3 regions of the Streptomyces sp. NBC_01525 genome follow, and region 1 is predicted to be linked to each of the others. Evidence: riboswitches for the same ligand, from Rfam matches in the RefSeq annotation. Region 1 holds a riboswitch; each other region holds the start of a gene.
The links. Region 1 has a riboswitch for thiamine pyrophosphate ahead of OG422_RS23075 (thiamine ABC transporter substrate binding subunit). Riboswitches for the same ligand answer to the same signal wherever they lie in the genome.

Region 1 (3,930 bases):
CAGGCGTGCAGCGCCAGCAGGCCCAGCACCGCGACGAACTGGATCACGGTCAGGACGGCGGCGGTGGGCAGATCGAGGAAGTCGGCGGTCTGCCGGTAGATCTCCACCTCCAGGGTGGAGAAGGTGGGGCCGCCGAGAATCTGCACCACGCCGAACGACGTGAAAGTGAACAGGAAGACCATCAGCGCGGCGGCGGCGACGGCGGGGCCGAGTGCGGGCAGCGTCACCCGGCGCCAGGCCGCGAACCGCCCGGCGCCGAGCACCCGTGCGGCCTCCTCCTGCCGCGGATCGAGCTGGCTCCACAGACCGCCCACGGTGCGGACGACCACCGCGTAGTTGAAGAAGACGTGCGCCAGCAGGATCGCCCACACCGTGGTGTCCAGCCGCGCCCCCCACAGGTCGTCGAGGAGCCCGCCGCGGCCGACCAGCGCGAGGAAGGCTGACCCCACGACGACGGTGGGCAGGACGAACGGGACGGTGACGACGGCACGCAGCAGCTGCTTGCCGGGGAAGTCGAAGCGGGCGAAGACGTACGCCCCGGGGAGGGCGACGAGCAGCGTCAGGCCGGTGGAGGCGGCGGCCTGCCAGAGCGTGAACCCCAGGACGTGCAGGATGTCCGGGTCGCCGAGGACAGCGGTGAGCCGGCCGAACTGCCAGTGGCCGCCGTCGGTGAGTCCGCGGCCCACGATCGCCGCGACGGGATAGGCGAAGAACAGCGCGAAGAAGACGAGCGGCAGGGCCAGCAGCCCCATGCGCGCCGCCGTGGCGCGCATGGGGCGGCGGCCCCGTGCGGTTACTTCAGGACGAGCGAGGACCACTGCTTGATCCACTGCTCGCGGTGCGCGGTGATCGTCTCCGGCGCGACCGTCGCCGGTTTGCCGATCGTCGCGCCGTACTTGGTGAACAGCGCGGGCACGGCAGCGTCCTTGCGTACCGGGTTGACGAACATCTGGAGCGGCATGTCCTCCTGGAACTTCCGGCTCAGCAGGAAGTCCAGCAGCGCCTTGCCGCCCTTCTCGTTCTTCGCGCCCGTGAGCAGGCCGCCGAACTCGATCTGGCGGAAGCAGGTGCCGGTGGCCACGCCGGTAGGGGCCTGCTTGGGCTCCGGCTTCTTGCCGAGCACCTCGACGGGCGGGCTGGAGGCGTACGAGACGACCAGCGGCTTGTCGCCCTTGCCCTTACCGGCGGCGGAGCCGGAGAACCGTTCGTTGTACGCCTGCTCCCAGCCGTCGACGACCTCGACACCGTTGGCCTTGAGCTTCTTCCAGTAGCCCTGCCAGCCGTCCTGGCCGTACGCGGCGACGGTGCCGAGCTGGAAGGCTAGCCCCGGGGAGGACGTCGCGGAGTTCTCGGTGACCAGCAGGTTCTTGTACTGCGGCTTGATCAGGTCGTCGAAGGTCTTCGGCGGCGCGAGGTGGTGCGCGGCGAAGTAGGCGCGGTCGTAGTTGACGCAGGTGTCGCCGTAGTCGAGCGGGGTGACGTGGTGCCCGGCCTTGTCGAGCTGGAGCGCGTCCGGCACCGTGTCGAGGCCCTTGGCCTGGTACGGGGCGAAGACCCCGGCCTTCAGGCCGCGGGAGAGCAGGGTGTTGTCGATGCCGAAGAAGACGTCGCCCTGCGGGTTGTCCTTGGACAGGATCGCCTGGTTGACGGCTTTTCCTGCGTCGCCGCCCTTGAGGATCCGGACCTTGTAGCCGCTCTGCTTCTCGAAGTCGGCGAGCACCGATTTCGAGGCGTTGAACGAGTCGTGGCTGACGAGCGTGACGGTCTTGGCGTCCGCCGCGTCACCGCCGGAGCTGTCGCAGGCGGCGAGTCCGCCCATGGTGACGGCGGCGACCGCGACGGCCGCGGCGGCTCTGCGGGTGGTGGTACGGCTGGTGTGACCCACTGATGTCCTCCTGGCTGGCCAGGAAGAGACGCGGCCCCGTGCGGCGCCGCACGGGGCGCGTCGGTGACGCGCGCCGTGCGGCGCCGCACGGGGCGCAACAGCATGAGTGATGACCGAACTTCCTACCCGGAATGACCCGGGCGAGGTTCAAGGGTCTGCGGATCCCCCGTATGCCTACGGTCTCTCCGCACTCTCAGCGCTGTGGCGCTCCCCTGTCGGAATGTGCGTTTGTTCGATCACACGGTACCAGCGCGCCGGTCAGCGCTCCGAGGCGGCGAGCTGGCCGCAGGCCCCGTCGATCTCCTGGCCGCGGGTGTCGCGCACCGTCACCGGCACGCCGTGTGCCTCGATGGCCCGGACGAACGCCCGCTCGTCCTCGGGCCGCGAGGCGGTCCACTTCGACCCGGGCGTCGGGTTCAGCGGGATGAGGTTCACATGGACGCGCCGCCCCTTGAGCAGCCGTCCGAGCAGGTCACCGCGCCATGCCTGGTCGTTGATGTCACGGATGAGGGCGTACTCGATGGAGATCCGGCGACCGGACTTCTCGGCGTACTCCCAGGCCGCGTCGAGGACCTCACGGACCTTCCAGCGGGTGTTGACCGGCACCAGCGTGTCGCGCAGCTCGTCGTCGGGCGCATGGAGCGAGACGGCGAGGCGGCATTTGAAGCCCTCGTCGGCGAACCGCAGCATCGCCGGGACCAGCCCGACCGTCGACACGGTGATACCGCGCTGAGACAGCCCCAGGCCGTCCGGCTCGGGGTCGGTGAGCCGCCGGATGGCACCGACGACCCGCTTGTAGTTGGCGAGCGGCTCCCCCATGCCCATGAACACGATGTTGGACAGCCGCGCGGGGCCGCCGGGCACCTCGCCGTCGCGCAACGCCCGCATGCCGTCGACGATCTGGTGGACGATCTCCGCCGTCGAGAGGTTACGGTCCAGACCGGCCTGCCCCGTGGCGCAGAACGGGCAGTTCATACCGCAACCGGCCTGCGAGGAAATGCACATGGTGACGCGGTCGGGATACCGCATCAGCACCGACTCGACGAGGGTGCCGTCGTGCAGCTTCCAGAGGGTCTTGCGGGTGGTGTCGTCATCGCACGAGACGTGCCGCACCACGCTCATCAGCTCGGGCAGCAGCTCCGTCGCCAGCTTCTCCCGCGCGGCGGCGGGGATGTCCGTCCACTGCTCCGGGTCGTGCGCGTACCGCGCGAAGTAGTGCTGCGACAGCTGCTTGGCACGAAACGGCTTCTCCCCGATCGCGGCCACCGCTTCACGGCGCTCCACGGGGCTGAGATCAGCGAGGTGCCGCGGGGGCTTCTTGGCCCCACGCGGCGCGACAAAGGTGAGTTCTCCGGGCTTCGGCATGGTGCATCCAGTGTCGCAGACCCCTGAGGCGGGCCGGGCCGTCCCGAGGGTGGGGGCGGTCACCCCGCGAGCCCGGGCACGGGGCGCGGCCTGCCCGCAGTCAGGAGTGCCAGACCTCGCGGAGGTGGGTGACGGCGCCTGCGGGGCCGAGGGTGATCTCGTAGATGTCCCCTGAGCAGGAGTACGGGGCCTTGACCGGTGCGTGGCGCAGGCAGGCGGCGAGGTGCCCGGTCAGCTCACTCGCCGTGACGGTGCGGTGCCCGGTCGCGCCCGTGCTGAGTTCACCGGTGGCCCCGTCCGCGAGCGGATAGCTCCCGGCCTTGCCCGTCCCGTCGTATGCGCCGCCGCTCGGCCCGCAGACGAACTGCGCCACGCGGACGGGCACGGCACCACCGGACGGGGCGCCCGTGACACGCACCATGCGGTGCCCCGCCGGCACCTTCGGCGCGGTGCAGTCGAAGGTCGGCTCCGGATCGACCGGGAGATCTTCGGCCCGCGACGCGGACCCGGACGGCCGGGGAGCCCCCGGTACGCCGGTGACCGCAGCGGACGCCGACGTGGCAGCCCCGTCCGACGGCGCCGCGGCCGAACCGCTGTCCGTGCAGGAGGTGAGCGTGGCCAACGAGGCGGCAAGGGCAGCTACGGCGAGCAGGCGGCGGGTGATCATCGCGGTGTTCTCT
Region 2 (3,930 bases), 3.4 Mb from region 1:
GTCACATGGCGAGCGCCTGCGCCCGGCGCTTCACCTCCGTGCCGCGGTTCTCCCGCAGGGCCTGCGCGGGGGTGCCGGGCAGGGTGTCGTCCACAGTGAAGAGCCACTCCAGCATCTCGTCGTCGGCGAAGCCGTCGTCACGCAGGAGCGTCAGGGTGCCGACGAGGCCCTTGACGACCTTGCCGTCCTGGATGAAATCGGCCGGCACGTGCAGTGCCCTGTTCTCGCCGCGGCGCACCGCGATCAGCTGGCCCTCCTTGACCAGCTGCCGTACGCGCGTCACCTCGACGCCGAACTCTTCGGCGATGTCGGGGAGGGTGAGCCAGGCGGGGACGAGTCCATCGATGTTTGCGTCAATCTCGGTCACAGGACAAGCGTGCCACCTCGCACTGACAGTCGGTAGCCGGGCATCGCCATGAGAGGGCCGCGCGGGGGCGCCGGAGCCCCGGCGCGCGGTTCCCACGAGGGGCGCCGGGCCCGTCCCCGTACGCCCCGCGCGGCTCAGCGCACCGCGGACTTGAGCGGGACGGACGCGTCGGCCGCCCGCACCCGGTCCAGGACGGCGCCCCGCTCGATGAGGCGGCGGCCCTGGGCCAGGTCGCGGGGCCTGCCGACCGCCAGCAGCGCCACCAGGACGCCGTCGCGCAGCCAGATGACCGACCAGGCGGCGCCGTCCGGGTCACCGCGCCAGACCGGCTCGTCGGCGCCGCCGTGGTCGCCCGCGTACTGCACGAAGCGGCCGAACTGCTCCGACCAGAAGTAGGGCACCGGGTCGTAGACGGTGCCCTCCGCGGGGTCGCCGGTGATGTTCTGCGCGACGGTACGGGGGCCCTGGAGGGCGTTGTCCCAGTGGTGGATCAGGAGTCGGCGGCCGTAACGGGCGGAGGGGAAGGAGGCGCAGTCGCCGACGGCATGGACGTCCGGGGCGGAGGTGCGCAGCCGGTCGTCGGCGAGGACCGAGCCGTCCTCGGGCGACAGCGCGATACCGGAGCCCGCCAGCCAGCCCGTGGCGGGGCGGGCGCCGATACCGACGAGGACGGCGTCGGCGGGCAGCGCGGTGCCGTCGTCCAGCACGACGCCGCGCTCCTCGACGGCGGCGACGCGCGCCCCGGTGCGCAGCTCGGCACCGGCCGCGGCGTACCAGGGCGTCATATGGGCGGCGACCTCGGCGGGCAGCGCCCCGGCCAGCGGGCGGTCGGCGGCCTCGACGACGGTGACGGTGCAGCCCGCCTCCCGCGCGGCGGTGGCGAACTCGGCGCCGATCCAGCCCGCCCCGACCACGACGATGTCGCTGCGCCCGGCCAGGACGGGCCGCAGCCGCTGTGCGTCGTCCAGGGTGCGCAGCAGGTACACACCGGGGTGCCCCTCGGTGCCGGGCAGCCGGAGGGGTGCCGCCCCGGTGGCGAGGACGGCGTGGTCGTAGCGGACGGGGCCGCGCACGGTGTCCAGCAGGTGCTCCCCGGGGCGGATGCCGGTCACCGGGTGGCTCAGTTCCAGCTCGATGCCGAGGGAGCGGAAGTCGACGTCGAAGGCGGCGCCGTCGGCCTTGCCCAGCAGGACCGCCTTGGACAGCGGCGGCCGGTCGTAGGGCGGGTGCGGTTCGTCGCCGAAGAGGGTGATCGCGCCGCGCCAGCCGTTCTCGCGCAGCGCGACGGCGGTCTGCACGCCCGCCATACCCGCACCGGCGATCACCACGCGCGGCGTGTGGTCAGGGGCCTGGGAGGACTTCCTCTGCTCGCTCACCCGGTCACTCTAGGACGGCGCGCGAGGCCGTCCGCAGCACCGCGCAAGGAGATCTCTGACACAGCGTCACGACCGGTCGCCGCGGCCCGGCCGCTCCGGGGGCGCTCCCTTACGGGCCTTCGGGGGAGGGTACTAGGGTGAGGCGGACACGCACTCGCGGGAGCCCGGCGTACCGGGCTGAGAGGGAGGCTGACCGGCCTCCGACCGTACGAACCTGATCCGGGTCATGCCGGCGAAGGGAGGGGCTGGACGCCCATGCCTCCATCTGCCACACCACCGAGCCCGACGGATCCGTCGCCGCACCCCGATGTGCTGGTGATCGGCGGCGGCCTCATGGGGCTGGTCACCGCCTGGCGGGCCGCGCGGCGCGGGCTGCGCACCGCGCTCGCCGATCCGGAGCCGGGCGGCGGCGCGGGCCGGGTCGCGGCCGGGATGCTCGCCGCCGTCACCGAACTGCACTACGGCGAGGAGACGCTGCTCGGCCTCAACCTCGCATCGGCCCGCCGCTACCCGCGTTTCGTGGCGGAGCTGGAGGAGGCGAGCGGCCTGGAGGTCGGCTACCGCGCCTGCGGCACGCTGGCCGTGGCGCTGGACGCCGACGACCGCGCCCACCTGCGCGAACTCCACGCCCTCCAGCTGCGGTGCGGGTTGGAATCGGTATGGCTGTCGGGGCGCGAATGCCGACGGCTGGAGCCGATGCTCGCGCCCGGCGTGCGCGGGGGCCTGCGGGTCGACGGCGACCACCAGACCGATCCGCGGCGGCTGACCGCGGCGCTGCTGGTGGCCTGCGAGCGGGCCGGGGTGGTCTTCCATCGGGCCCGTGCCGCCCGGCTGACGGTCACCGCGGGGCGCGCCACCGGCGCCGAGCTGGCCGACGGCACCCGGGTGTCGGCGGGCAGCACCGTCCTGGCCGCGGGCAGCCTCAGCGGACGGCTGGCGGGCGTACCGGACGAGGTGCGCCCGCCGGTGCGCCCGGTGAAGGGCCAGGTGCTGCGGCTGCGGCTGCCGCGCATGCCCCAGGGGAGCCCCCCGTTCCTGTCCCGCACCGTACGGGCCGTGGTGCGCGGGGGGCCGCTCTATCTGGTGCCGCGGGAGAACGGCGAGCTGGTCGTCGGCGCCACCACGGAGGAGCTGGGCTGGGACACCACCGTCACCGCGGGCGGCGTCTACGAGCTGCTGCGGGACGCGCACGAGCTGGTGCCGGGCCTGACGGAGCTGCCGCTGGTGGAGACCTGCGCGGGGCTGCGGCCCGCCTCGCCGGACAACGCGCCGCTGCTCGGCCCGACGGCGCTGCCCGGTCTGCTGCTGGCCACCGGGCACTTCCGCAACGGCGTGCTGCTGACGCCGATCACCGGTGACGCGCTGGCCGAGGCGCTCACCACGGGGCGGCTGCCCGAGGAGGCCCGCCCCTTCTCCCCCGACCGTTTCGCCCCGGGCGCCGGTGCACCGGCCGCCCCGGGACGCGTCCTCCAGGAGCAGCAGGCATGACCACGCCCACCCCACCCGCCTCGTCCGCCGCCCCGGTCACGGTCACGGTCAACGGCGCCGCCCGGGAGATCTCCGGCGGTCTGACCCTGGACCGCCTGGTGGCGACGCTGTCGACCGCCCCGTCCGGGGTCGCGGCGGCGGTCAACGAGACCGTCGTCCCACGGTCCCAGTGGCCGGCGACCCCGCTCGGCGCCGGTGACCGCGTCGAGGTGCTGACCGCGGTCCAGGGGGGCTGACCGGTGGCCGACGATCTCCTCACCCTGGGCGGTACGGACTTCACCTCCCGCCTGATCATGGGCACCGGGGGCGCGCCCAGCCTGGACGTCCTGGAGCGGGCGCTGCTGGCTTCGGGTACGGAGCTGACGACGGTCGCCATGCGGCGGCTGGACCCGACCGTCCAGGGCTCGGTCCTCTCCGTCCTCGACCGGCACGGAATCCGGGTGCTGCCGAACACCGCGGGCTGCTTCACGGCGGGCGAGGCGGTGCTCACCGCCCGGCTCGCCCGGGAGGCGCTGGGCACCGACTGGGTCAAGCTGGAGGTGGTCGCCGACGAGCGGACGCTGCTGCCCGACCCGGTGGAGCTGCTGGACGCGGCGGAGACCCTGGTGGACGACGGTTTCACCGTGCTGCCCTACACCAGCGACGATCCGGTGCTGGCCCGGAAGCTGGAGGACGTCGGCTGCGCCGCGATCATGCCGC
Region 3 (3,930 bases), 1.6 Mb from region 1:
GGCGGTCCGGGCCGAGCGCCACCCTCGGGCCCGGTCGGCCCGGCGACCGCTCTCGCCGGTACCCGACTCCGCCCCCGGCGGCCCTCACACCTTGCGGCGCCGCCCGCGCGTCCCGCGTCCGCCGCGCCGCGCGGCCGCCCGGCCCCCGGCCGGTGGAGCACCGGCGTCCCGGCCGGCCGCCCCGTTCCCGGCAGTGCCCGGCCGTACGCGGTCGGCCGAGACGACCAGCGCGGCCAGCAGCGTCGTCAGCGGCACCGACGCGACCAGCCCGATGCTGCCGACCAGCGTCCGCACGAGCTCCTCGGCCACCACCTCGCTCCCCGCGACCGCGCCCACCCCGCTCTGCGCGATCGAGAAGAGCAGCATGAGCGGCAGCGCCGCGCCCGCGTAGGCCAGGACGAGGGTGTTCACCACCGAGGCGATGTGGTCCCGGCCGATCCGCATCGCCGCGCGGTACAGCGTGCGCCAGGACGCCGACGGATCGGCCTCCTTCAGCTCCCACACGGCCGCGGTCTGGGTGACCGTCACATCGTCGAGCACCCCCAGCGAACCGATGATGATGCCCGCCAGCAGCAGGCCCCGGATCTCGATGTCCGGGAAGAGCCCGTGCACCAGCCCCGTGAAGTCGTCGGTGTTGCCGGTCAGCAGCGCCCAGCCGATGAACACCGAGCCGAGCAGCCCGATGAGCAGCAGCGAGGCGAGGGTGCCGAGGACCGCGACCGAGGTCCTGGCCGTCAGACCGTGGCACATGTACAGCGCGATCAGCATGATCGCGCTGCCGCCGACCACCGCGACGACCAGTGGATTCGAGCCCTGCAGGATCGCCGGGAGGATGAACAGCGTCAGCACCCCGAAGCTCGCCACCAGAGCGACCAGGGCCAGCACCCCGCGCAGCCTTCCCACCACGACGACGGCGCACGCGAAGAGCGCGGCCAGCACCCACATCGGTACGGTCCGGTCGACATCGCTGATCGAGTACTGCAACTCCTTCGGCGCCTTGGGGGAGTACGCGACCCGGACCTCCTGCCCGGTGGTGTAGTGGCGCAGCGCGTCCGGGGTGACCACCGTCTCGAAGGTCCGCCCGGCGTTCTCGCCCGTCGTCACCTCCACCGTCGCCACCTCGCAGGGCCCCTTGGCCTTCGCCGGGCGCCCGTTCGGCTGCTCGCCCGGGACCGGCTGCTCCTGGGCGTGGACCTTGGCGCAGTCGACCTCGGCGACCTTGGTCACGCGGGCCGACTCCTGGGGCTGGTCGAAGCCGACGCCGGACGGTTTGTGGCCGGGTGCGCCGCCCGGCCACAGCACCACCAGGCCGACCGCGACGGCGACGGCGAACGGGATCAGCACCGCGGCGATGATCTTCCGCAGATGCCGGGAGACGGGCGCCGCCGGGCCGTGCCCGTGCCCGTGCGTATGGCCGTGCCCGTGCCCGTGCCCATGGCCGTGGGCCTGGGGCGGGACGGAAGAGGGCGAGGACGTGTCGATGCCGGTCACCGCCCGATCATCGCAAGAAGCCCGGGCCCCCTGGCCACCTCGCCGTACCGGCCGCTACCGTGGTGCCACCTTTGCAATCGCGGGAGCTCGGAGCACCGGGCTGAGAGGGCGCTGACCTTCGTCCCGACGACGTTTCACGTGAAACGTCGCGGACGGAAGCCGCTGCGTCGACCGCCGAACCTGTTACCGGGTAATGCCGGCGTAGGGAGTTGGGTCTTCATGGCTCTGCAGGATGCACGCACGCCCGAAAACGGCGAGTCCGAGCGGGACGGCTCCGTCAAGGAGTTCGGCCAGCACAAGGACTACGTCGCCGGATCACGCCCCGACCTGCGGGTACCGGTCCGGCGAGTGCACCTCACCAACGGTAAGGACGTGACGCTGTACGACACGTCAGGTCCGTACACCGATCCCCAGATCGACACCGATGTCCGCCGCGGTCTGGCACCGCTGCGGGAGAACTGGATCACCGCGCGGGGCGACACCGAGGAGTACGCGGGCCGCCCGCCGCGACCCGAGGACGACGGTCTCAAACACACCTCACCCCGCGGTGGCCTGCGCAATCTCGACGCGGTCTTCCCCGGGCGGCCCCGCCGGCCCCGGCGCGGGCGGGGCGGCTCGGCGGTCAGCCAACTCGCCTATGCGCGGCGCGGCGAGATCACCACGGAGATGGAGTACGTCGCGGTCCGCGAGGGCGTGACGCCCGAGTTCGTCCGTGACGAGATCGCGGTGGGCCGCGCGGTGCTCCCGGCGAACGTCAACCACCCGGAGATCGAGCCGATGATCATCGGCAAGAACTTCCTGGTGAAGGTCAACGCCAACATCGGCAATTCCGCGGTCACCTCGTCCATCGAGGAGGAGGTGGAGAAGATGACCTGGGCGACACGCTGGGGCGCCGACACGGTCATGGACCTCTCCACCGGCCGCAACATCCACACCACCCGCGAATGGGTGCTGCGCAACTCCCCCGTGCCGATCGGCACCGTCCCCCTCTACCAGGCGCTGGAGAAGGTCGACGGCAAGGCCGAGGAGCTGAATTGGGAGATCTACAAGGACACCGTCATCGAGCAGGCGGAACAGGGCGTCGACTACATGACGGTCCACGCCGGTGTGCTGCTGCGGTACGTGCCGCTGACCGCCCGCCGCAAGACCGGCATCGTCTCCCGTGGCGGCTCGATCATGGCCGCCTGGTGTCTGGCGCACCATCAGGAGTCGTTCCTCTACACGCATTTCGAGGAGCTGTGCGACATTCTGGCGTCGTACGACGTGACGTTCTCGCTCGGTGACGGGCTGCGTCCGGGGTCGATCGCGGACGCCAACGACGAGGCGCAGTTCGCGGAGCTGCGGACGCTCGGCGAGCTGAACAAGGTCGCCAAGGCGCACGGAGTGCAGACGATGATCGAGGGCCCGGGCCATGTCCCGATGCACAAGATCAAGGAGAACGTCGACCTTCAGCAGGAGATCTGCGAGGAGGCGCCGTTCTACACGCTCGGCCCGCTGACCACGGACATCGCGCCCGCCTACGACCACATCACGTCGGGTATCGGCGCCGCGATGATCGCCTGGTGGGGTACGGCGATGCTCTGCTACGTCACGCCCAAGGAGCATCTGGGCCTGCCGGACCGCGACGATGTGAAGACCGGCGTCATCACGTACAAGATCGCGGCCCATGCGGCGGACCTCGCCAAGGGACACCCCGGCGCCCAGGAGTGGGACGACGCGCTGTCGGACGCCCGCTTCGAGTTCCGCTGGGAGGACCAGTTCCATCTGGCCCTCGACCCCGACACCGCGCGGGAGTTCCACGATGCGACGCTGCCCGCGGAACCGGCGAAGACGGCGCACTTCTGCTCCATGTGCGGGCCGAAGTTCTGCTCGATGAAGATCAGCAGGAGCATCACGGAGCAGTTCGGCGGCGGGGACGGCGCCAGCCCCGAGGAGGTCGAGGCGGGCATGCTGGAGAAGTCCAAGGAGTTCGCCGCCGCGGGCAACCGCGTCTACCTCCCGCTGGCCGACTGACCCTCCGCCGCACCGGGGCTCCTCCGCCATGGGCGGGCCCCGGTGCGCTCCGGTCGACCGACGAACGTCCCAGGTCGGCCGCGTGCGGCAGCGTCCCGGCTCTACGGGCGCCCCAGCGGCGACGGGTTGAGCCGCGCGAAGCCCTCCTGGCGCTCGTACGGGAAGTAGGGGTACGGGGCGGCCTTGGCGCTCGCGGCGTCGAGCCGCGCCACCTGGTCGGGGGTCAGGCTCCAGCCGACCGCGCCGAGGTTCTGCCGGAGCTGTGCCTCATCGCGGGCGCCGATGATCACCGAGGAGACGGTCGGGCGCCGCAGTAGCCAGTTGAGGGCGATCTGCGGCACGGTCTTCCCGGTTTCCTGGGCGATCTTGTCGAGGGCGTCGACGACCCGGTACAGGAGTTCCTCCTCCACGGGAGGGCCGTAGTCC

Region 2: it holds a riboswitch for thiamine pyrophosphate, as region 1 does, so the genes downstream of both, thiO (glycine oxidase ThiO) here and OG422_RS23075 (thiamine ABC transporter substrate binding subunit) in region 1, are expected to answer to the same signal.
Region 3: it holds a riboswitch for thiamine pyrophosphate, as region 1 does, so the genes downstream of both, thiC (phosphomethylpyrimidine synthase ThiC) here and OG422_RS23075 (thiamine ABC transporter substrate binding subunit) in region 1, are expected to answer to the same signal.

What each region holds. Positions count from the first base shown of each region.
Region 1 covers NZ_CP109397.1:5,126,981-5,130,910, reverse strand. The annotation lists gene OG422_RS23080 (ABC transporter permease) at 1-773, opposite strand, end outside; gene OG422_RS23075 (thiamine ABC transporter substrate binding subunit) at 794-1,819, opposite strand; TPP riboswitch at 1,987-2,109, opposite strand; gene rlmN (23S rRNA (adenine(2503)-C(2))-methyltransferase RlmN) at 2,144-3,250, opposite strand; gene OG422_RS23065 (hypothetical protein) at 3,351-3,917, opposite strand.
Region 2 covers NZ_CP109397.1:1,688,647-1,692,576, forward strand. The annotation lists gene OG422_RS07550 (helix-turn-helix domain-containing protein) at 2-367, opposite strand; gene OG422_RS07555 (NAD(P)/FAD-dependent oxidoreductase) at 502-1,743, opposite strand; TPP riboswitch at 1,890-2,001, shown strand; gene thiO (glycine oxidase ThiO) at 1,999-3,231, shown strand; gene thiS (sulfur carrier protein ThiS) at 3,228-3,467, shown strand; gene OG422_RS07570 (thiazole synthase) at 3,471-3,930, shown strand, end outside.
Region 3 covers NZ_CP109397.1:3,488,848-3,492,777, forward strand. The annotation lists gene OG422_RS15625 (YibE/F family protein) at 85-1,491, opposite strand; TPP riboswitch at 1,561-1,716, shown strand; gene thiC (phosphomethylpyrimidine synthase ThiC) at 1,711-3,504, shown strand; gene OG422_RS15635 (aldo/keto reductase) at 3,606-3,930, opposite strand, start outside.